Regions from separate parts of the Neorhizobium galegae bv. orientalis str. HAMBI 540 genome, predicted to be linked through region 2. Evidence: predicted binding sites of a transcription regulator. Region 2 holds the regulator's gene; each other region holds the start of a gene.

Region 1 (6,932 bases), 140 kb from region 2:
TTCCATGCGCAGCCGGTTCAAAATAATCCGCCGGAGAAATCCCCGAGTGCGGCGGAACCGCTTTACATATCCGCGGCCGCGTCGCTGTCGTCAGCGTCGGGACCGCCGTTTTGCAGGAAGCGGTCGGCAATGAGGCCGGCATTCTGGCGAAGCGACGTCTCGATCTCCCGGGCAAGCTCAGGGTTGTCGCGCAGGAACGTCTTGGCGTTCTCGCGGCCCTGGCCGAGACGCTGGCTGTTATAGGAGAACCAGGCACCAGACTTCTCGACGATGCCGGCCTTGACGCCGAGATCGACCAGTTCGCCGGTCTTGGAAACGCCTTCGCCATACATGATGTCGAATTCGACCTGCTTGAAGGGAGGCGCCATCTTGTTCTTGACGACTTTCACGCGGGTCTGGTTGCCGACCACTTCCTCGCGTTCCTTGACCTGACCGATGCGGCGGATGTCGAGGCGAACCGAGGCGTAGAATTTCAAGGCGTTGCCGCCGGTGGTGGTTTCCGGAGAGCCGAACATCACGCCGATCTTCATACGGATCTGGTTGATGAAGATCACCATCGTATTCGACTTGGAAATCGAAGCGGTGAGCTTGCGCAGCGCCTGGCTCATCAGGCGCGCCTGAAGGCCCGGCAGGCTGTCGCCCATCTCGCCCTCAATTTCGGCGCGCGGGGTCAATGCCGCAACCGAGTCGATAACGAGGACATCGACGGCACCGGAACGGACCAGCGTGTCGGTGATTTCGAGCGCCTGCTCGCCGGTATCCGGCTGCGAGATCAGAAGGTTCTGGAGATCGACGCCAAGCTTGCGAGCATAGACCGGATCAAGCGCGTGTTCGGCGTCGACGAAGGCGCAGATGCCACCCTTCTTCTGAGCTTCGGCAATCGTCTGCAGCGCAAGCGTCGTCTTGCCCGAGCTTTCCGGACCGTAGATTTCGACGATACGGCCCTTCGGCAGGCCGCCGATGCCAAGCGCGATATCGAGGCTGAGAGAGCCGGTCGAAACCGTCTCGATCTCGACAATGTTCTCGTTCGAACCGAGCTTCATGATCGATCCCTTACCGAAGGATCGTTCGATCTGCGACAATGCCGCTTCCAGCGCCTTACTCTTGTCCACGCCTTTATCCTCTACGAGCCGCAAACTATTCTGTGCCATCTGGTCCCACCTTTAGGTTATTGCCGCCGCGCACGCAATGAAGCAGCCGATAAAGGTGACGTACCTATTTTGTTCTCATTTGGCAAGGGTCGCCCAAGAGATTGAGTCAAAATAGATATTTCGATTTCGTTCTCAGGATGTTCACGCCCGCCGAGGTGTGGAAAATTCCCGTTTGAAATCAAAGCTGCGCCGCAATTTGACGAGGAAATCGCGGCGTTTGAAATTTATGAGAGACGATCCGATTCTCACTCCGAATCGAGCATTTCCCGGACCGCCACGGCAAGCTGCTTTAGCGAGAAGGGCTTCGGCAGGAAGCCGAACTTGGCGTCGGCCGGCAGGTTGCGCGCAAACGCGTCCTCGGCATAGCCCGAAACGAAGATAAACTTCATGTCCGGATAGATCTTGCGCAGCTCGGTCAAAAGCGTCGGGCCGTCCATTTCAGGCATGACGACGTCGGAGACGACGATATCCACCTTGCCCTGGAGCTCTTTCATGATGTCGAGCGCCTCGGTGCCGGAACCCGCTTCGTGCACGGTGTAGCCGCGGGTTTCCAACATGCGCTTGCCGCCGCGGCGGACGGCCTCCTCGTCCTCGACGAGCAGGACCACCGCCGACTTTCCGGTGAGGTCGAGGTCGTCGGATGCAGGCGTCGACACGACAGGCGCGAGAGCGGCCGGCGGCGCCTGTGTACCGGTTGCGGTAGCATCCTGGACGACGACGGGCGTTTCGGGAATGTGGCGTGGGAGGAACATGCGGAAACTCGTGCCGCGTCCGACTTCCGATTCGGGATAGATATAGCCGCCGGACTGTTTGACGATGCCGTAGACCATCGAGAGGCCGAGGCCGGTGCCCTTGCCCACTTCCTTGGTGGTGAAGAAAGGTTCGAAGATCTTGTCCATGATTTCGGGCGAGATGCCCGTGCCGGTGTCGGAAACTTCGACCATCACGAAGTCTTCGGCCGGGAGATCCGCCTGGTTGAAACCGCCCGCATCCTCGGCGGATACATTGCGGGTCTTGATCAGGATCGTGCCGCCCTGGGGCATGGCGTCGCGCGCGTTGACGCAGAGGTTGATCAGCACCTGCTCGAACTGCGACAGGTCGGTGCGCACCGGCCAGAGATCGCGGCCGTAGTCCACTTCGAGCTTCACATTGGTACCGGAAATCAGCCGGTCGACCAGCATGCGCAGATCGCCGACCACGTCGGTGAGGTTCAGCACCGCCGGCCGCATGGTCTGCTTGCGCGAGAAGGCGAGCAGCTGGCGCACCAGCACGGCGGCGCGGTTGGCGTTGCGCTTGATCTCCATCAAGTCGGCAAAGCTCGCATCGGAAGGGCGCGCCTGCAGGAGGAGATGGTCGGAGGACAGAAGGATCGCAGTCAGGACGTTGTTGAAGTCGTGGGCGATGCCACCCGCCAGCGTGCCGACGGCATTAAGCTTCTGGGTCTGCGCCATCTGGGTTTCGAGCGCCTTCTGCTCGGTCGTCTCGACGGCGTAGACGATCGCGGCCTCTTCCGGCGCCTCGTCGCTCTCGTCGATCACGGCGTTCACATAGAAGCGCACATAGCGGTTCTCGTCGCCGGGATGGCGCGAATCGATTGGGGCGATATCGCCCTGCCCGTCCTTGGCAGCGGCAATCGCCTGCATCAGATGCTGGCGGGAATTGTCGTGAACGATGCGGTCGAGTTCGATACCGGCATCCACGTCGTCGCGGGAAACGACGCCGGCAAACAGTTTGAGGAACGGCGCATTGATGCGCAGGATCCGGCCTTCGCCATCGACGGAGGCGATCGCCATCGGCGTATTGTTGAAGAAGCGCGTGAAGCGCATCGCGGAGGCGGACTGGTCGCCCTCGCCGCCCTTCTGCCGCGCCAGCACGATGGTGCGGCTTTCGCCCGGTGCGCCGTCGCGGGTTGCGCTGACATTGTGCACCAGCCGCACGGGCAGGCTCTGGCCGTTGGCGCGGCGCAGATCGAGATCGAGCGTTTCGGTGCGCTTCAGCCCGGGTGCGGCCTGCACCGACTGGATCAGCGCCATGCCCTCGCCCGCCACCAGGTCGGAGATCGTCACCGAGCGTGGCACGAACTTGGTCAGGTCGATGCCAAGCCATTCGGCAAGCGTGGCGTTCAGGTAGAAGATCTCGCCCTTCTTGCCGGCGGAGAAGAACCCGGCGGGCGCGTGGTCGAGATAGTCGATTGCGTTCTGCAGCTCGCGGAAAAACCGCTCCTGGTCGTCGCGCTCCGAGGTGATGTCGGTGATCTGCCAGATGTCGAGTTGGCCCTTGCGGCTGTCGGCGGGCGTCAGCAGCCGCGCCTTGAGACGGTACCAGTGGGCACCGGAACCGTTACCGGTCGTCCGTCCGATCGGCTGGAGAAGCCGGAACTCCTCGTGACCTTCCCGGCCCTCGCGCAGAGCCGTCGTCAGCCGGTAGAGCGCCTCGGTCGATTCGCGGGTCTTGGACAGAAGCGCTTCGAGCGACTGCACGTTGCTTGCCTTGGTCGCACCGGTCATCCGGCCATAGGCGGCATTGGCGTAGAGAATGCGGCCCTTGGCATCGGTGATCAGGATGCCGTCGGGATGGTTGGCGAGAAAACCCCGGGCCAGCTCGTCGGAACGCGACTGCGGCATGACCTCGACGAGGCCGATGATCGACGACACCAGGAAGAAGATGCCGACCATGGCGAGAATGCCGAGCAGGCCGAGTACCAGCTCGTTGTCGAGCGCATGCTGGAACATCACGAAGCCGGCAGCCACGCCACAGAGAACGAGCGCCAGAAGGACGATTCGGACGATGGTGCCGCCACGCGTCCCTTTTTCCACCAGGGGCGCATCGTAGTTGCCGCTCTGCTGCAACTTCGTCATCAATTCCTCGCATTTCGACCGGCGCTGCGGCCATGAACATTCAGGGATCAGGAATCCCGCGATTCCTTATTAGCAAGTTGCAGGTTAAGCAAAAAGCTCTGCTGAGCCACAAAACCCGGGACAGTTTGGCGGAGTGACCTATCTTTGCTTTTCTGCGCTGTCTTTCAGCGCGGGACAGTGACAGTTAGCAGCTTGCTTCGGTAGGAAAAAAGTCGTTTTTTACCGCAGCGTTCATATGAGGAGTGGCAAGAGATGTTAGATGACCTGATGGGCGCCTATGGAGGCCGCCTGGTGATCGCAGTCGTCGGCGTCGGCATTGGGCTCGTCGTCCTCATCGGCGCGCTCTGGCTCATGCGCGGCCGCGCCGGCCCGTCCCCCTTCGTGCGCGGCGGCAAAAATCGCCAGCCGCGGCTTCAGGTACTGGATGCTGCGGCAGTCGATGCGCGCCGTCGCCTGGTCCTCATCCGCCGCGACGGGGTCGAGCACCTGATCATGATCGGCGGGCCGACCGATATCGTCATCGAAAGCGGAATTTCCACGGCGGCACCTGCCATGCCGGCGACCCCGGCAAGCGCGGCAAACCGCTTCCAGCCGCTGGACATGACGGCTCCCGTTCAAGCCGCACCCGCCATGGAAGCCCGGCTGGCTCCCGTCGCCGAACCCCGCCCTGCCCCGATCCCACGTCCCGCGGCTCCGGAAGCGCGCATCGAGCCGGCACGGGAAAGCGTCGTGCCGCCGCGCGAGGCCCCGCGCGCCGCTGCGCCTTTGGCGGCGACGGCAGCTCCCGTCACCGGGCCCATGCCGATGAGCGGCACCCTTGCTCCGCGGCCCGCCCCGCCTGTCATGGCCAACAATGCAGCGGCTGCCGAGCCGGCGGCCGCCCCCAGGATCGAACCGCCCGCCCGTCAAGCCCCGGAGGTAAAATCCGAACAGCTGCGGCCGATCGCGGCTTTGGCAGCCGCAGCCGCAGCCCCGCCGCCTAGCCCAGCTCCTGCGCCCGCTCCTGTCCAAGTTCCTGCTTATGACGACGCTGCCGATGTGCTCGACGCCGCCCGCGAACGCGTCTTCCAGGAAGCGCCCGAACCCCGCGTCGTGCCGGTCAGCGCCGCAATCGTGCCGCCTGCCCTGCAATCGGCCGCCGACAAGCCGAAACAGCTCGGCAGCGATTTCGAGCGGATTCTCGAAGAGGAAATGGCCAACAACCTCGCATCCCGCGAGTCGGTCGTCATCCCCCAGCCGAACCGTCAGATACAGCCGAGGAACCCCGGCGTGCCGCCGGTCACCGGTGCGACGCCGGAACCGAGCCTGCAGTCGGAAGTCGCGCGCATCTTCGGTGAAATGTCGGTCACCCGCGACAAGTGAGCGGGCCCGCCGCCATTTTGGGCCCAAGAAAAAAGGCACGGAAAAACCGTGCCTTGAATTCGTTATGGCTGATCAGGCGAATTATTCGTCCCGATAGACCTTTTCACGACGCTCGTGGCGTTCCTGCGCTTCGATCGACAGTGTGGCGATCGGACGAGCGTCGAGACGCTTGAGGCCGATCGGTTCGCCCGTTTCCTCGCAGTAACCGTAGGTGCCGTCCTCAATGCGCTGCAAGGCGGCATCGATTTTGGAAATCAGCTTGCGCTGACGGTCACGGGCTCGAAGTTCGATAGCTCTGTCGGTTTCGGAGGAAGCCCGGTCGGCGAGATCGGGGTGGTTGGCGCTCTCTTCAGCCAGATGGCCGAGCGTTTCGCGCGCTTCTCTCAGAATATCGTTTTTCCAGGCGATCAGTTTTGCCCGGAAATACGCTTTCTGATTTGCATTCATGAACTCGTCGTTTTCAGAGAGCACATAATTGCTAAGATCGATCTTCTCACTCAACGCGATTCTCCTGAAGAACATCTCATGCGGCGCTCTATATCCTATCCTCCCATCCGGATTCAAGCCTCGCGCTCAGTATTAAGGCATTTTTAAAACTGTCATAAAAATCCGCTAAACGGCTATTTTTTAAGCTTTTATTCTGAATGTTTGAAACTCTTCTCCACAGGCGGACGCGCTTGGTGGCGCTATTTCAGAACATCTGCGGCAGTTGACGAGTCTCATGCCGAAAGGGTACCCATCGCTTCCATCCTCTCACTAGCGGTGCCGGGCATGACGACGATCACTCCTCCTCCTTCCCGCATCTATCTCCTGCGCCACGCCAAATCCGGCTGGGCGGAGCCGGGACAGCACGATTTCGATCGCCCTCTCGACAATCAGGGCTTTGCGCAGGCCGAGATCGTTGCCGACAAGGCTGCTGATCGCAACTACCGGCCTGATATCCTTATCAGTTCCACCGCCATGCGGTGCCGCCAGACCGCCGAGGCCATCCGCCGCGCGATCAGCGAGGAGATCGAGCCTGTCTTCATCGACGAACTCTATAACGGCTCGCTCGGCACCTATCTCGCCATTCTCGCAGGCCAAAGAGACAGCAACTCGGTCATGCTCGTCGGCCATAACCCGACCATGGAAGAGGTCCTGGAAGGGTTGATCGGCGCCGACCAGATGGTGGCGGCGGTCCCGGGCGGTTACCCGCCTGCCGGCCTTGCGGTGCTCGATTATCGCGGTTTTGTCGCCGGCTCGGATGCCGCCTGGACACTGACCGACTTCCTGACGGCCTGAACTGGACCCGAACGACGGCTTTGCGGCCTCGCAACGGCTTCCTATATAGGCGTAAACTCTGGACCCGGAACAACGCCTTGCCGCCTTCGCTTACCAGCTTCTCGGATGACGCGCGCATCGCGCTCGACAATCTCGCCGACCGTGCCTCGGGCCTCGTGCATCCGACGATCAGGCTCGGCGTGACCGGCCTGTCGCGGGCCGGCAAGACCGTTTTCATCTCGTCGCTCGTCCACAATCTCCTGAACGGCGGGCGGCTGCCGCTCTTTGAAGCGCTCCGGTC
Region 2 (6,932 bases):
CTTGTAGGCCATCGCGGCAAGCGTCGGCATCTTGGCGATCATGCGCAGCGAAGCGACCATGCGCTGGTGCGGATCGGTGATGTCGGTGGAGTCGTGATAGAAGGCAGACAGCGCCCCGACACAGCCGCACATGACGGCCATCGGATGGGCGTCGCGGCGGAAGCCGGTGAAGAAGCGGCTCATCTGCTCATGCACCATCGTGTGATGGGTCACGCGATAGTCGAAGTCCTTCTTCTGGGCAGCGGTCGGCAGTTCCCCGTAAAGCAGCAGGTAGCAGGTTTCCAGGAAGTCGCCATGCTCGGCCAGCTGTTCGATCGGATAACCGCGATGCAGCAGGATGCCGGCGTCGCCATCGATATAGGTGATCTTGGATTCGCAAGACGCCGTCGAGGTGAAGCCGGGGTCGTAGGTGAAGGTGCCAGTGTGCTTGTAGAGAGCGCCGATATCGACCACATCGGGACCGATGGTCCCCGACTTGACCGGCAGATCGACTTGTCTGTCACCGATTACCAGATTTGCGCTTGTTTCCGTCATGCTGATCCTCCAACCTTTTGGCGGCATGGCGCCCTAAAAGCGCCACAAGAATTAAGCGTCCACCAGTTTAGCTATATGATCCGAAAGCTGATGCCAAGCTGTCGTGACGGCATTTTGTGCAGCGCGAAAAATTATTGGGCAACAGCTTTTGCTTGGATGTCCAACTTCCTGTTGCATGCCCTCTCGACGCCTCGGAATTCCCGATATTTAACCGCCAGTTGACGACCGAGGAATTAACGCGCAGGTTGTATTGCCGCATGTCTGGCGGTGGGGCGAACAGAGCGTTTCATGCCGGAGGAAGATGCATTTCCGACGCATGCCGAGGCAGGGAAGCTGATATCCCGGCCGCCGGACCCCCGCATAAACACAAGCGCTCCCGACTCGGGCAAGCTCCGAAATCTGGCCGAGCTTTTCCCCGCGATCGAGCGCCGCCCGCCGGTCCATACGCTGGACGGAGGCTTTCGCCGCTCCGCAAGCCGACGCCTCGATCGGCTGCGACGCCGTCTCCCGGTCATGCTGGAGGAGGAGACGGTCTACGGCCATGGCTTCCTTTTCCTGCCGGTCGTCGTCGGGGCAGGGGCCGTCTGCTGGTTCGCACTGCCCCAGAACCCCGCTTTCTGGCCGTTTTTCCTCGTTTTCTGCGTTTGCACAATCTTCGTCATCGCCTCGCGCCATCGCTCCGGCACGATCCATCTCTTGCCGCTCGGTGTCGCACTCTTTCTGGGCGGCATGATGCTGGCACAGTTCGAGACCTGGCGACGGTCCACCGTCGTTCTCGATATGCCGGTGACCACCGAGCTTGCCGGCGTGGTCGAGCGCAGGGAGATCGATGCCCAGGGCCGTTGGCGCTATGTCGTCCTTATCGACCGGACATCCAATCCGGAAGTCAGGCGCCCGCCGGAGCGTGTATCGCTGCTTGCAAGGTCCCGACATGAGCCCGCCCAGATCGGCGAGACGATCAGCGGCCGCACGCGCCTTTCACCGCCCTCCGGACCGGCACTGCCTGGCCTCAACGACTTTGCCTTCTCCTCCTATTTCGACGGCATCGGCGCGGTCGGATTTTTTTATGGAGCGCCGAAAAAACAGGCTGCCGGTCCGTCCGGGCGGAGCTGGATTGCCGACATCGAAAGCCGGCTTTTCGATCTCCGCAGCGCAATCGCCACTCGTATCCGTGAGACCGTGCCGGGAGATCCCGGCGCCTTTGCCGCGGCAATCGTGACGGACGAACGCCGGGCGATCTCCAAAGGGACGACCGAGGCTTTGCGGCTTTCGGGATTAGCCCATATCGTCGCCATTTCCGGGCTGAACATGGCGCTCGCCGCCGGTATCTTCTTTGTCGGCGTGCGGACGGCGCTTTCGGTCTTTATGGGCTTCGGCCATGCCTATCCGGTGAAGAAGATCGCCGCACTCGGCGCCCTGATAATGGTCACCGCCTATTACCTGATCTCCGGTTTCGGCGTTTCGGCCGAGCGGGCCTACATCATGATGGCCATCATGCTGGTTGCCGTCCTCTTCGACCGACCGTCGATCAGCCTGCACAATGTGGCGCTGTCCGCGCTCGTCATCATCGCCATGTCGCCCTCGGAAATGCTCGGGCCGAGCTTCCAGATGTCGTTTGCTGCCACCGCCGCCTTGGTCGCCGGTTACGCGCTCTGGAAACAGAGAGCCGAAGGCCGCGATCCTCAGCCTCTGCCGTTCCGTCACCCCATGGTGATGCCCGTCCTAGCCTCCCGGAATTTCGCAGCCGGCGTTTTCGTCACCTCGCTGATCGGCGGCGTTTCGACCGCGATGTTTTCGGTCGAGCATTTTCATCGCATCGCCACCTATGGCCTCGCCGCAAACCTCGCAGCCATGCCGATCATCTCTTTCGTGGTGATGCCGGCCGGTCTGGTCGGCATGCTGCTGATGCCCTTCGGTCTTGATGCTCCTTTCATGAAGCTCATGGGCCTCGGTCTGGAAGCGGTGATCGCCATTGCCGGGCACGTGGCCGCCTGGGGCGGTGATGTCGGGATAGGCCGCCAGCATCCATGGTTCCTGACGGTCTCGACGGCAGGCTTCCTGCTGCTGACCCTGCTCAGGACGAAGCTAAGGCTGATCGGCCCGCCGCTGATGGTGACCGCTCTGCTGTTTTCCTGGCATGAGCGATCGATGCCCCTGGCGGATATATTGGTCTCGGAAGACGGGACGATGGTGGCGCTCGTAGACGAGGGACGGGTTACTACCAATCGCGCCCGCCCGCCTGATTTCATCTATGATCAGTGGAAGAGGGCGCTTCTGCTCGGCGACCCGACCAAACCGGATATGTCGCCAGCCAGAGACAAGCCGCCCGACCGCAAGCCATCAGGCGCAAAAAACGATAAGCGCCGTGAGTTGACCTCGGCGGAACTCGAAACCGTGAGGTTGCGAATAAGCCAGGTGACTTCCGCCCGCTTCACCTGCGAACCGAAGGCCTGGTGCGCCGCAAGCACGGACAACGCCATCATCGTGGCCGTAGAAGACGGCCGTTATGCCGGCGCTGCCTGCGACGCCGCCGATCTTGTCATCGCCCCGCGGGCACGCTTCGACCGATGCCGGTCCGGCGGACTGATGATCAATGGCACGACGCTCAGAAAGACCGGCGCGCTGGAGATTTCGTTGAACGGCACGGGCGACATACGACGCTGGCAGGTCCGTGCCGCAATGGCAGCCGAGGACAGGCCCTGGACCCGGCACCGCCACCATGATTGGCGAAGCCAGAGTTTCGACAACGCGTTGCCGGAACCGCTCCGGCAGCTGATCAGTGATAACGGCGGATGAGGCCGACGAGCTTGCCCTGGATCTTCACCCGATCAGGCCCGAAAATGCGGGTTTCGTAGGCGGGGTTGGCGGCTTCGAGCGCGATCGAGGCGCCGCGGCGGCGAAAACGCTTCAGCGTCGCTTCTTCATCGTCCACTAGCGCCACGATGATGTCGCCGGGATTGGCTGTCGTGCCGTTGCGGATGATCACGGTGTCGCCGTCGAGAATGCCGGCCTCGATCATCGAATCGCCCTTGACCTCCAGCGCGTAATGTTCTCCGGAGCCGAGCATCTCGGCCGGCACGGAGATGTCGTGCGTGTTGTTCTGGATCGCCGAGATCGGCACGCCGGCGGCGATGCGGCCCATGACGGGAACGGTCGTGGCGTTCGACGAGCCATCGTTGGCTGCGAGTTTCTGAGGTGCTGCGACCGGCTGCGGTTTGCCGAGGCTGCCCTCGATGACGCTAGGCGAAAAACCGCGCCGCGGCTGGATGCTTGGCGAATAAGCCTCCGGGAGCTTGATGACTTCCAGCGCGCGGGCCCGGTTCGGCAGGCGGCGGATGAAGCCGCGCTCCTCGAGCGCCGTGATCAGACGATGGATTCCGGACTTGGAAGCAAGGTCGAGCGCGTCCTTCATTTCGTCGAATGACGGCGGGATACCGGATTCCTTCATGCGTTCGTGAATGAACAGAAGCAATTCCTGTTGTTTGCGCGTGAGCATCTTTTGGCACCCTCAGAGTCGGAAACAAATCCAGAACGGACACTATATGTTCCATATGTGTTCCGCAAGTCCCTAAATTTCTGTGAAGTATGATGATTTTTTCTTCATAGATGCGTGCCAGATATCTGGTGTCACACCACTTGCGCGGCGCCAGCCCGCTGCCAAAGTAGCTTTGCGATTCCAATTCAGGGGGCCCTCGCGTGAACGCAAGACCGATCGATCATCTCGTGCTGCCGGTGGCGGGACTTACCGCTGCGCGTTCCAGGCTCACGGAGCTCGGTTTTACAGTTGCGCCGGACGCTTTTCATCCTTTCGGCACCGCCAATGCTTGTGTGTTCTTCTCGGATGGGACCTACCTGGAGCCGCTGGCTCTTGCCAACCGACGCCATGCGGGTGTTGCGGCAAAGCGCGGCAACGTTTTCACCGCCCGCGATCTCGCCTTCCGCAAGACGTCCAACCGGCAGGGCTTTTCCGCTCTCGTTGTCGCGACCCGGGACGCGATGGCCGATCATGCGCGTTTCAAGATGCGCGGCGTCTCGGCAGGCGAGGTGCTGGAATTTTCCCGCGGCATGACCCTGGCTGACGGTTCCGAGACGCAGGCGAGCTTCCGGCTGGCATTCGCCGGCGATCATCGCGCGCCCGAATTCTTCCTGTTTTCCTGCCAGCGCATCAACCCGCTGCCCGCAGATCGCAGTGGGCTGGAGCGGCATGCCAATACCGTTACCGGCCTGAGCGAAATCATCCTGTCGGCCCCGACGCCTGCCGATTTCGCTCCGCTGGTCGAACAGGTGCTGCTGACCAAGGCCGCGCCGGAGGCTGCACCGCTCCAGCTTGCCGCGGCCAATGCCCGCATCCGGATACTGCAGGATCGGGAGCTCGAGGCGGAATTTGCGCTTCAGCCGACCCCGGGCGCCGAAGGACTGCGCGGCCGGGCGGTCATCTTCAAAACCGCCGATCTTGCCGTGACAGAGATCACCCTTGCTGCTAATGACGTCGCATTCGTCCGCCGGGAGGGCCGCGTTCTCGTCTCGGCGGCACCCGGCCAGGGTGTTTTGTTCGGCTTCGAGGAATAGATCATGGAAGTTACCGCAAACTCCAGCGTCTCCGTCGGCGAAGGAGGCGGCAAGGTAGTTTTCGCGCAGAACGCAAAACTGTCGCTGATCGCCGGTCCCTGCCAGATGGAAAGCCGCGACCACGCCTTCATGATGGCAGGCGCGTTGAAGGAACTCTGCGGCAAGCTCGGCATCAGCCTCGTCTACAAGTCCTCCTACGACAAGGCCAACCGCACGTCGATTTCCGGCAAGCGCGGCATCGGGCTCGAAGAGTCGATGGAAATCTTCGCAGACCTGAAGCAGGAGTTCGGCTTTCCGGTTCTGACCGACATTCATACGGAAGAACAATGCGCTGTCGTCGCAAAGACGGTGGACATCCTGCAGATCCCGGCTTTCCTGTCACGCCAGACGGACCTGCTTGTCGCCGCTGCCAAGACCGGCCGCGTCATCAACGTTAAGAAGGGCCAGTTCCTGGCGCCCTGGGATATGAAGAACGTACTCGGCAAAATCACCGCGAGCGGCAATCCCAACGTATTGCTGTGCGAACGCGGCGCGTCCTTCGGCTACAACACACTCGTTTCCGACATGCGTTCATTGCCGATCATGGCGTCCATGGGCGCACCGGTGATCTTCGATGCGACGCATTCTGTGCAGCAGCCTGGCGGGCAGGGAGGCTCCACCGGAGGAGACCGCAGCATGGTGCCGGTCCTTGCACGGGCAGCGGTTGCCGTCGGCATTGCGGGCTTGTTCATCGAAACTCACGAGGATCCGGACAACGCTCCGTCGGATGGCCCGAACATGGTGCATCTGAAGAACATGCCGCAGCTCCTCGAAAAGCTGCTCGCCCTCGACGCCGTCGCCAAGGCGGCCTGAGCGCGCCCACAAAAAGCACGCAAACTGCTTCGATTGTAATTTTCGTGTCATTGATTATGAGACATTTTCAGTGACCTCGTGACGTCAAGTCCAAACCCAGGGAGAGACCCTTGACCGCCATCACCGATATCATCGCCCGCGAAATTCTCGACAGCCGCGGCAATCCGACCGTTGAGGTGGATGTCTATCTGGAAGACGGTTCGATGGGCCGTGCGGCCGTTCCGTCGGGCGCCTCCACCGGCGCACATGAAGCCGTCGAGCTGCGTGACGGCGGCAAGCGCTATCACGGCAAGGGCGTCGAAAAGGCGGTCGAAGCCGTCAACACCGAGATCTTCGATGCGATCGGCGGTTTCGATGCAGAGAGCCAGATCCATATCGACAAGACCATGATTGCGCTCGACGGCACGCCGAACAAGTCGCGCCTCGGCGCCAATGCCATCCTCGGCGTCTCGCTCGCCGTTGCAAAGGCTGCCGCCGAGACCTCGGGCCTGCCGCTCTACCGTTATGTCGGCGGTCCGAATGCGCATGTCCTGCCGGTTCCGATGATGAACATCATCAACGGCGGCGCTCATGCCGACAATCCGATCGACTTCCAGGAATTCATGATCATGCCGGTCGGCGCCGACACGCTGAAGGACGCCGTGCGCATGGGCTCGGAGATCTTCCACGTCCTGCGGAAGGAACTGGCGGCCCAGGGCCACAACACCAATGTCGGCGACGAAGGCGGTTTCGCACCGGGCCTGAAGAGCGCTCCGGAAGCCCTCGATTTCATCATGAAGTCGGTCGAGAAGGCCGGCTACACCCCAGGCGACGACGTCTGCCTGGCGCTCGACTGCGCCTCGACCGAGTTCTTCAAGAACGGCAAGTACGAGATGGAAGGCGAGGGCCGCACGCTCGAGCCGGAAGCCATGGCCGATTACCTCGCCGAGCTTGCAGCCAAATATCCGATCATTTCGATTGAAGACGGCATGGCCGAA
Region 3 (6,932 bases), 990 kb from region 2:
CCGAGCGGAAGCCGAAGCGCTTCATCAGCGGAATGGTGAACTGGCCGGAGGCGACGACATTGGCGACGCCCGAGCCGGAAATCGTGCCCATCAGCGCCGAGGACATCACGCAAACCTGCGCCGGTCCGCCGCGCCAGGTGCCGACGAGGCCGAGTGCGAAATCGTTGAAGAGCGCCAGCATGCCGGCGCGCTCCAGAAAGGCGGCAAAGACCACGAAGATGAAGATATACGCCGCCGAGACGTAGATCGGCGTTCCGTAGATGCCCTCGGTCCCATAGGCGAAATTCTCGATGATCTGTTCGAAATCGTAACCGCGATGGATGAACGGCCCGGGGGCGTATTGGCCGAAAAAGCAATAGGCGAGGAATATGGCGGCGATGATCGTCAGCGGCAGGCCCATCAGCCGTCGCGCCGCTTCAAAGACGAGCACGATCAGCACGGTTCCGACGATAAGGTCCGGCGTCGTCAGGAACCCGCTCCTGACGATCAGGTCGTGGTAGAAGACCCAATTGTAGAGCCCGGTCAGGAAGCCGACGATGCCAAGTGCCCAGAACCAGATCTTGCCGGCTTTCGTTTTGGCGACGAGATTGCCGATCAGCACGAAACCGAGCAGCAGCAGGAAGCCAACATGCATGGCGCGGACGATCTGGCTCGCAAGCGTCCCGTAGGCGGCGGTCCAGAGCTGGAAAAGGGTAAAGGCAAAGGCGATCCAGAAGGCGATCCGCCCGGTCAAACCTTCGCCGAACCCGGCTGGCAGGCCCTCGATCGGCTCTTCGGCGCTCTGCGAGATCATCGGGTTTGGCATTGGGGTTTCGGACATTGGTTCTCTCGGCAAGCTCTCTGGTCTGTTGGGAAACCCCCTCTGGCCTGCCGGCCATCTCCCCACAAGGGGGAGAAGACCCGCGGCTCCCTCCCGACCAAGTGGGCGTCGGCGGGCGGCAGGTTAAGCCCCTCCCCCTTGTGGGGAGGGGTTTGGGGGGGGACTTGCTGCAATAGGCAAAGTCTGCGTATCGCTCTACTTCAACAGCCCGACTTCCTTGTAATACCGCTCGGCGCCCGGATGCAGCGGTACGGGCATGCCTTCCAGCGCCTTCTTGACGTCGATCGCCTTGGCGGCGGCATGCGCTGCGGAAAGCTTCGGCAGGTTGGAGAACAGCAGCTTGGTCATCTGGTAGACGGTTTCGTCGGAAACGCCCGAATGGGTGATCAGGAAGTTGCCGACGGCGGCGGTCTCGACATCGGCGGTCTGCCCCTCATAGGTGCCGGCCGGGATTTTCACCGAGACATAGGGAGCGCCGATCTTGGCGACTTCGGCGGCCGGGATCGCCACGACGTTGATCTTCAGCGAGGTCGCAAGGTCACGGATCGAGGCGACGCCAAGGCCGGCCGATTGCAGCGTAGCGTCGAGCTGGCGGTTCTTGATCAGCTCGACGGATTCGGCGAACGGCAGGTATTCGGTCTTGCCGAGATCCTTGTAGGACATGCCCGCAGCGGTGAAGATGGCGCGGGCATTGAGTTCCGTGCCGGAGGCAGGTGCGCCAACCGACAGGCTCTTTCCCTTGAGATCAGCAAGCGTCTTCACGCCGGATTCGGCGCTGGCGACCACCTGGATATAGTTCGGATAGATGGCGGCGATGCCGCGCAGCTTGTCGAGCTTGGCGGGAAAGCCGGCCTCCTTGTTGCCCTTCCAGGCTTCCTGGACGGAATCGCCGAGCGAGAAGGCGATTTCGCCGCGTCCTGCCTGCAGCAGGTTGAGGTTTTCGACGGATGCCTTGGTGGCCTGCACCTGGGTGCGCGCGTCCTTGATCCCCTGTCCATAAATTTCGGCAAGCGCCACGCCGAGCGGATAATACACGCCGGACGTGCCACCGGTCAGCACGTTGATGAATTCCGCAGCCTTCGCGCCGGCGGCCGAAAATGCCGTCGAGACGGCAAGTGTCGCCACGAACATGAGATTGATTTTACTGGACTTCACGCCGAAGTTCATAATGGCCTCCTCCCAAAGCAACCACGCAGATAGGCCATCATGGGGAGGCGTTTCCGGTGCGTCAATCGGTTTATGACGCATTCCATGCGAAGGTTGTAAGACTTTGGTTTTAGCCGTCCGGCTTATTCGCCGTCGAGCGGCTCGACGCCCTGCGGCTTGCCGGCGCGGTCGAGGCGGATTTTCTCGATGCGGTTTTCGGCGGCCGTCAGCAGTTTTTCGCAATGTTTCTTCAGCGCCTCGCCGCGCTCGTAGATGGCGATCGATTCGTCGAGCGCCACGTCGCCGCGTTCCAGCCGCGCCACGATGCTTTCGAGTTCGGCAACGGCCTTCTCGAAGGAATAGCCGCTCACATCGAGGCTCTCGGTGTTTTCGGTCATCGTCTATCCCTTCATCAGTCTGCAGATGTGCATGCCCGCCGATTCGGCGAGTCCTTCCAGATCATATCCGCCCTCGAGCAGGCTGACGATACGGTTGCCGGCATATTTGCCGGCGATCTCCATCAGCCGGCCGGTCGCCCAGTCGAAATCGTCGCCGACGAGATTGATCTGCGCCAGCGGATCGCGGTGATGCGCGTCGAAGCCCGCCGAGATGATGATGAAATCCGGCCGAAAATTGTCGAGCGCCGGAAGCACGCGGCTCTTGAAGGCCTCGCGGAAATATTCGCTGCCGGTGTCGGGCGAAAGCGGCGCGTTGACCACGTTGTTCCTGGTGCCGGTCTCGTCCTTGGCGCCGGTGCCGGGATAAAGCGGCATCTGGTGCGTCGAGCAGAACAGCACCGACGGATCGTCCCAGAAGATGTCCTGCGTGCCGTTGCCGTGATGCACGTCCCAATCGACGATCGCGACGCGCTCCATGCCGTATTTCCGTTGCGCGTGACGCGCGGCGATCGCAGCGTTGTTGAACAGGCAAAAACCCATCGCCTTGTCTTTTTCGGCGTGGTGGCCGGGGGGCCTTGCCGCCACAAAAGCATTGTCCACCTTGCCGGTCGCGACGTCGTCGACGGCGGCCATCGCGCCGCCGATGCCGGTCAACGCCGCCTGAAAGCTCTTCGGCCCCACATAGGTGTCGGCCTCGATCTGGCGGATCGTATCCTCCTCGGGGATTTCGCGCATGACGGCGCGCAGGTGCTCCTCCGGATGGGCGAGCAGAACCGCGTCCTCGTTCGCCTGCGGAGCGTCCTTGCGGTCGAGCCTGGCGAAATTCGGATGCTCCAGCGCGATCGCCAGCGAACGCAGCCGGTCTGCCCGTTCGGGATGTCCTTCCGGCGTGCTGTGTTCGAGGAAGATCTTGTGTTCGTAAAGGCGCGTGGTCATGCGGCGGCCTCGTCAGGGGTCAGTCCGGTCTGGACCTTTCCGACATGGCGCAGAAAGCTGACTTTTTCAAGCCGCAACCCCTTGCTCTTGCGCTTGTTTAGCTTGAAAGAATGGTCTTACATAGAGGGTGCAACCCAGAGGGTATTGTGGTCAAAGAGCCAGTCAAGTCTCAGGAATTCCGTGTTCCTTTCCGCGATGTCGATATGCATGGCGAGATGTTCCGCTCGGCCTATGTCGTGCGGGCGGAAGAAGCCGTCACGGAATTCTGGCGTCGCCGCAGGTCGCAGAAGGGCGATCCGTTCTTCAGGATCGGCAAGATCACCTGCACGTTCCACTCGGCCTTGAAGCTGGGTGACGTCGTCCACACGCATATCGGTGTCAGCAAGATCGGCGGAAAGTCGGCGGGGTTCCTGGTGCATATGCTGCGAGGCAACGAGGCGGTTGCGGAAGCCGAGATCGTCTGGATGGCCTGCGATCCCGAAAGCAGGGAACCAGTGCCGCTCCCCGAAGACTTGCGCGACTGGCTTTATCAGTTCCTGGACTGACGGGGCGCGGCCGATCAGGCCCGTTGCGGTAGCAGCGGATAACCGACCATTACTGCGCGGCCGGCGAGTGCCGCGATCATCGCCTTCAGCACGTCGCCGGGAACGAAGGAAAGGTCGCCGATGAAGGCGGTCGAAAGCCCGGTGCCCGTGACATAGGCGAGGTAGATGACCCCGAGCGCGTGGTCGACCACCACGCCGCCGAGCAGTGCCGCGAGGAAAAAGCCGGTGATCTGCACGATGCCGCTCTGCGAATGCTCGACGAACCGCTCTGAACAATAACCGGTGATGACGGCTGCGAAGAACCAGCCGACGAGATAACCGGCGGTCGGCGACATAAAGGTGGCAAGTCCGCCGCGTCCGCCCGATAGAACCGGCAGGCCGATCGCGACCAGCAGCAGGACAAGAAACACCGCAAAACCGCCGCGCCTGGCGCCGAGGATGACGCCCGCAAGCATGACGCCGAGCGACTGGGCGGTGATGGGTACCGGAATGAAGCCGAGCATGATCGGCGGCACGAGACCGAGCGCCACGATAATGGCGGCGAAAAGGGCGGCCAGAACGAGATCACGGGTGGTCATGCTATACGAATCCCCAGTTTTATATGAGGTTATTTCTGCGCCCGGATGCCACGTGCGTCAATGGCGGCGGCAATCTCGTCGGCGTTTTTGAGCGTCAGGATGATCAGTGGCACCGCCAGCGTCAGCGGCCGGACCTTCAGTCCGCGGGCGCGATGGGCGTCGCGGATAGCCTGGTAACGGCTGAGGATCTCCGGCACGAAACGGATGACAAGGCCGATCGAAAGCCCGATATCCGCGGCCCTGACGAGCCCCAAGCGCTCCAGCGGCATGGCAAGGCGGGTGATCTCGTCGATGAAATCGCCGGTGCTGGTGGTCGCCGTCACGGCCGCGGCGAAAAGGGCGAGCGCCGTCAGCCGCGTGGCGACGACCAGCGCGTCATGAGGGCTATTGAGGGCAAGCGTGAAGAGCGCGACGATGGCGATGGTCAAAAGGATAGGCCGCAGTCGCAGCCAGGATTGGCGCCATCCGAGCCGGAGCGAGACGTAGACGATGCCGCCGAGCAAGGCCGCGACCGACAGAACGGCCGGCGAATGGACAAGGAAAAGGACAAGGCTGAGCGCGGCGAGGCCGAGAAGTTTTGCCCGCGGCGAAAGCCGATGCAGAAACGTGTCGCCCTCCACATAGAGCGTCTTCATGCCGCAAGCTCGCGGTAGCGGGCGATGACCTCGGCTGGCGCGCCGTCATAGGCGAGGCGGCCTTCGTGGAAGCACAGAACCCGGTCGAAATCGGCGATCAGGCCGAGGTCATGGCTGATGACGACGACATTTTCGTCGAGGCGGTGGATCGTCCTCTCCACGAGATCGCGGTTCCGGAGATCCAGCTGGTTGGTCGGTTCGTCCATGATCAGGATGTCCGGGCGGGTCACCAGTACGGAGGCAAGTGCTGCCAGCTGCAATTCGCCGCCGGAGAGTTCGTGCGCGCGCCGCTCGCCAAGATGGGCGATACCGAAACGGGCGAGCACGGCCTCGACCGCCGCCGCCGTGTCCGGCTTCGAGAGTTTTTGGCTTTTCAGCCCGAGCGCGATATCCTCCTTCAGGATCGGCAGGATGATCTGGTTCTGCGGGTTCTGGAAAATGAAGCCTGTCTGGCCGCGAACCTTGTCGCCGTCCTTCACCGTATCGAGCCCGTTGACAGTCACGTGACCCTCGGCAGGCAGCACCAGCCCGTTGATCATCCGCGCGAACGTCGTCTTGCCGGAGCCGTTGAGGCCGATCACGCCGATCCGCCGTTCGCGGAGCGACAGCGTCAGCGGATGGACGACAGTACGTCCCTCGAAACGCGCTTCTGCCTGTTCGAAACGGATATCCAAGCCGGTCCCCTCGGTGTTCAGCGGTCTATAGACCGGAAGATGGGGAAGGGGAATGCGGAACCGAACGTGAACATTGAATCCGGCGCGGCGGTATCCTAGTCTAGATGGCATGGCGATTCTCATTCCGAACGATCAGGCCCGCAAGATCTTCCTCGAACGGCAGCGGCTCTGCGAACCGCCCGGCCGGGCGCTGACCAAATCCGGCCTGCTGCAGCTCATCGACGATCTCGGTTTCGTCCAGGTGGACAGTATCGCGACCGTCGAGCGCGCCCATCACATGATCCTGTTTTCGCGCAACCAGACCTACCGGCGCGAACACCTGACCGCGCTTCTGGAAAAGGACGGCGAGCTGTTCGAACACTGGACGCATGACGCCTCGATCATTCCGGCGAGCTTCTTCCGTTACTGGAAACACCGTTTTCGCCGCCGCGAGCCGATCCTGGCCGAGCGCTGGAGGAAATGGCATGGCGAAGGGTTCGACGCCGCCTTCGAGGAGACCTTCCAGCACATCGCCGAGAACGGCGCCATCATGTCCCGCGACATGAAGCAGGAGGACCACAAATCCGGCGGCTGGTGGAACTGGCATCCGAACAAGACGGCGCTCGAATATTACTGGCACACCGGCAAGCTGGCGATCGCCGGCCGCGTCAACTTCCAGAAGATCTACGACCTGATGGAACGGGTGATCCCGCGGCATCATCACGAGCCGGAAGTGAGCCACGAGGAATTCATCGACTGGGCCTGCCGCGGCGCCATGACCCGCCTCGGTTTCGCGACCTCCGGAGAGCTTGCCGCCTTTTTCGATCTGGTCACGCCGGACGAGGCAAAGGACTGGGTGAAGACCCATCGCGACGAACTTGTGGAGGTGCTGATCGAGACGGCCGACGGCAGCAAGCCACGCCCGTCCTTCGCCTTCCTCGGCTTTCCCGACAATCTTGGTCCCATCCCTGAGCCGCCGGCCCGCGTGCGCGTGCTCAGCCCCTTCGATCCGCTCCTGCGCAACCGCGACCGGGCCGAGCGGCTGTTCAACTTCTTCTATCGCATCGAGGTTTTCGTGCCGGAGCCGAAGCGGCAATACGGCTACTACGTCTTTCCGCTCTTGGAAGGCGACCGCATGATCGGCCGCATCGACATGAAGGCGGACCGCAAGTCCGGCACGCTGGATGTGAAGCGGTTATGGCTGGAAAAGGGCGTGCGCGC

Evidence for each region. Region 2 encodes LexA, which represses DNA repair genes until DNA is damaged. Its sites were predicted from a motif close to TGTTCNNNNTGTGTTCNG; they were not measured.
Region 1: a site for LexA is predicted at 1,211-1,228, ahead of recA (recombinase RecA). Genes of this name have one in related genera too.
Region 3: a site for LexA is predicted at 5,788-5,805, ahead of RG540_RS02595 (energy-coupling factor ABC transporter ATP-binding protein). Genes of this name have one in related genera too.

The regions. Positions count from the first base shown of each region.
Region 1 is NZ_HG938353.1:1,664,062-1,670,993, reverse strand. It holds gene recA (recombinase RecA) at 63-1,151, opposite strand; gene cckA (cell cycle histidine kinase CckA) at 1,397-4,009, opposite strand; gene RG540_RS08505 (flagellar biosynthetic protein FliO) at 4,262-5,371, shown strand; gene dksA (RNA polymerase-binding protein DksA) at 5,453-5,872, opposite strand; gene RG540_RS08495 (SixA phosphatase family protein) at 6,143-6,652, shown strand; gene RG540_RS08490 (YcjX family GTP-binding protein) at 6,730-6,932, shown strand, end outside.
Region 2 is NZ_HG938353.1:1,527,753-1,534,684, forward strand. It holds gene gltA (citrate synthase) at 1-534, opposite strand, end outside; gene RG540_RS07845 (ComEC/Rec2 family competence protein) at 823-3,330, shown strand; gene lexA (transcriptional repressor LexA) at 3,311-4,030, opposite strand; gene RG540_RS07855 (VOC family protein) at 4,231-5,103, shown strand; gene kdsA (3-deoxy-8-phosphooctulonate synthase) at 5,107-5,955, shown strand; gene eno (phosphopyruvate hydratase) at 6,066-6,932, shown strand, end outside.
Region 3 is NZ_HG938353.1:540,706-547,637, forward strand. It holds gene RG540_RS02560 (TRAP transporter permease) at 1-820, opposite strand, end outside; gene RG540_RS02565 (TAXI family TRAP transporter solute-binding subunit) at 1,016-1,951, opposite strand; gene RG540_RS02570 (exodeoxyribonuclease VII small subunit) at 2,110-2,364, opposite strand; gene RG540_RS02575 (histone deacetylase family protein) at 2,368-3,300, opposite strand; gene RG540_RS02580 (acyl-CoA thioesterase) at 3,447-3,845, shown strand; gene RG540_RS02585 (biotin transporter BioY) at 3,860-4,423, opposite strand; gene RG540_RS02590 (energy-coupling factor transporter transmembrane component T family protein) at 4,453-5,058, opposite strand; gene RG540_RS02595 (energy-coupling factor ABC transporter ATP-binding protein) at 5,055-5,732, opposite strand; gene RG540_RS02600 (winged helix-turn-helix domain-containing protein) at 5,842-6,932, shown strand, end outside.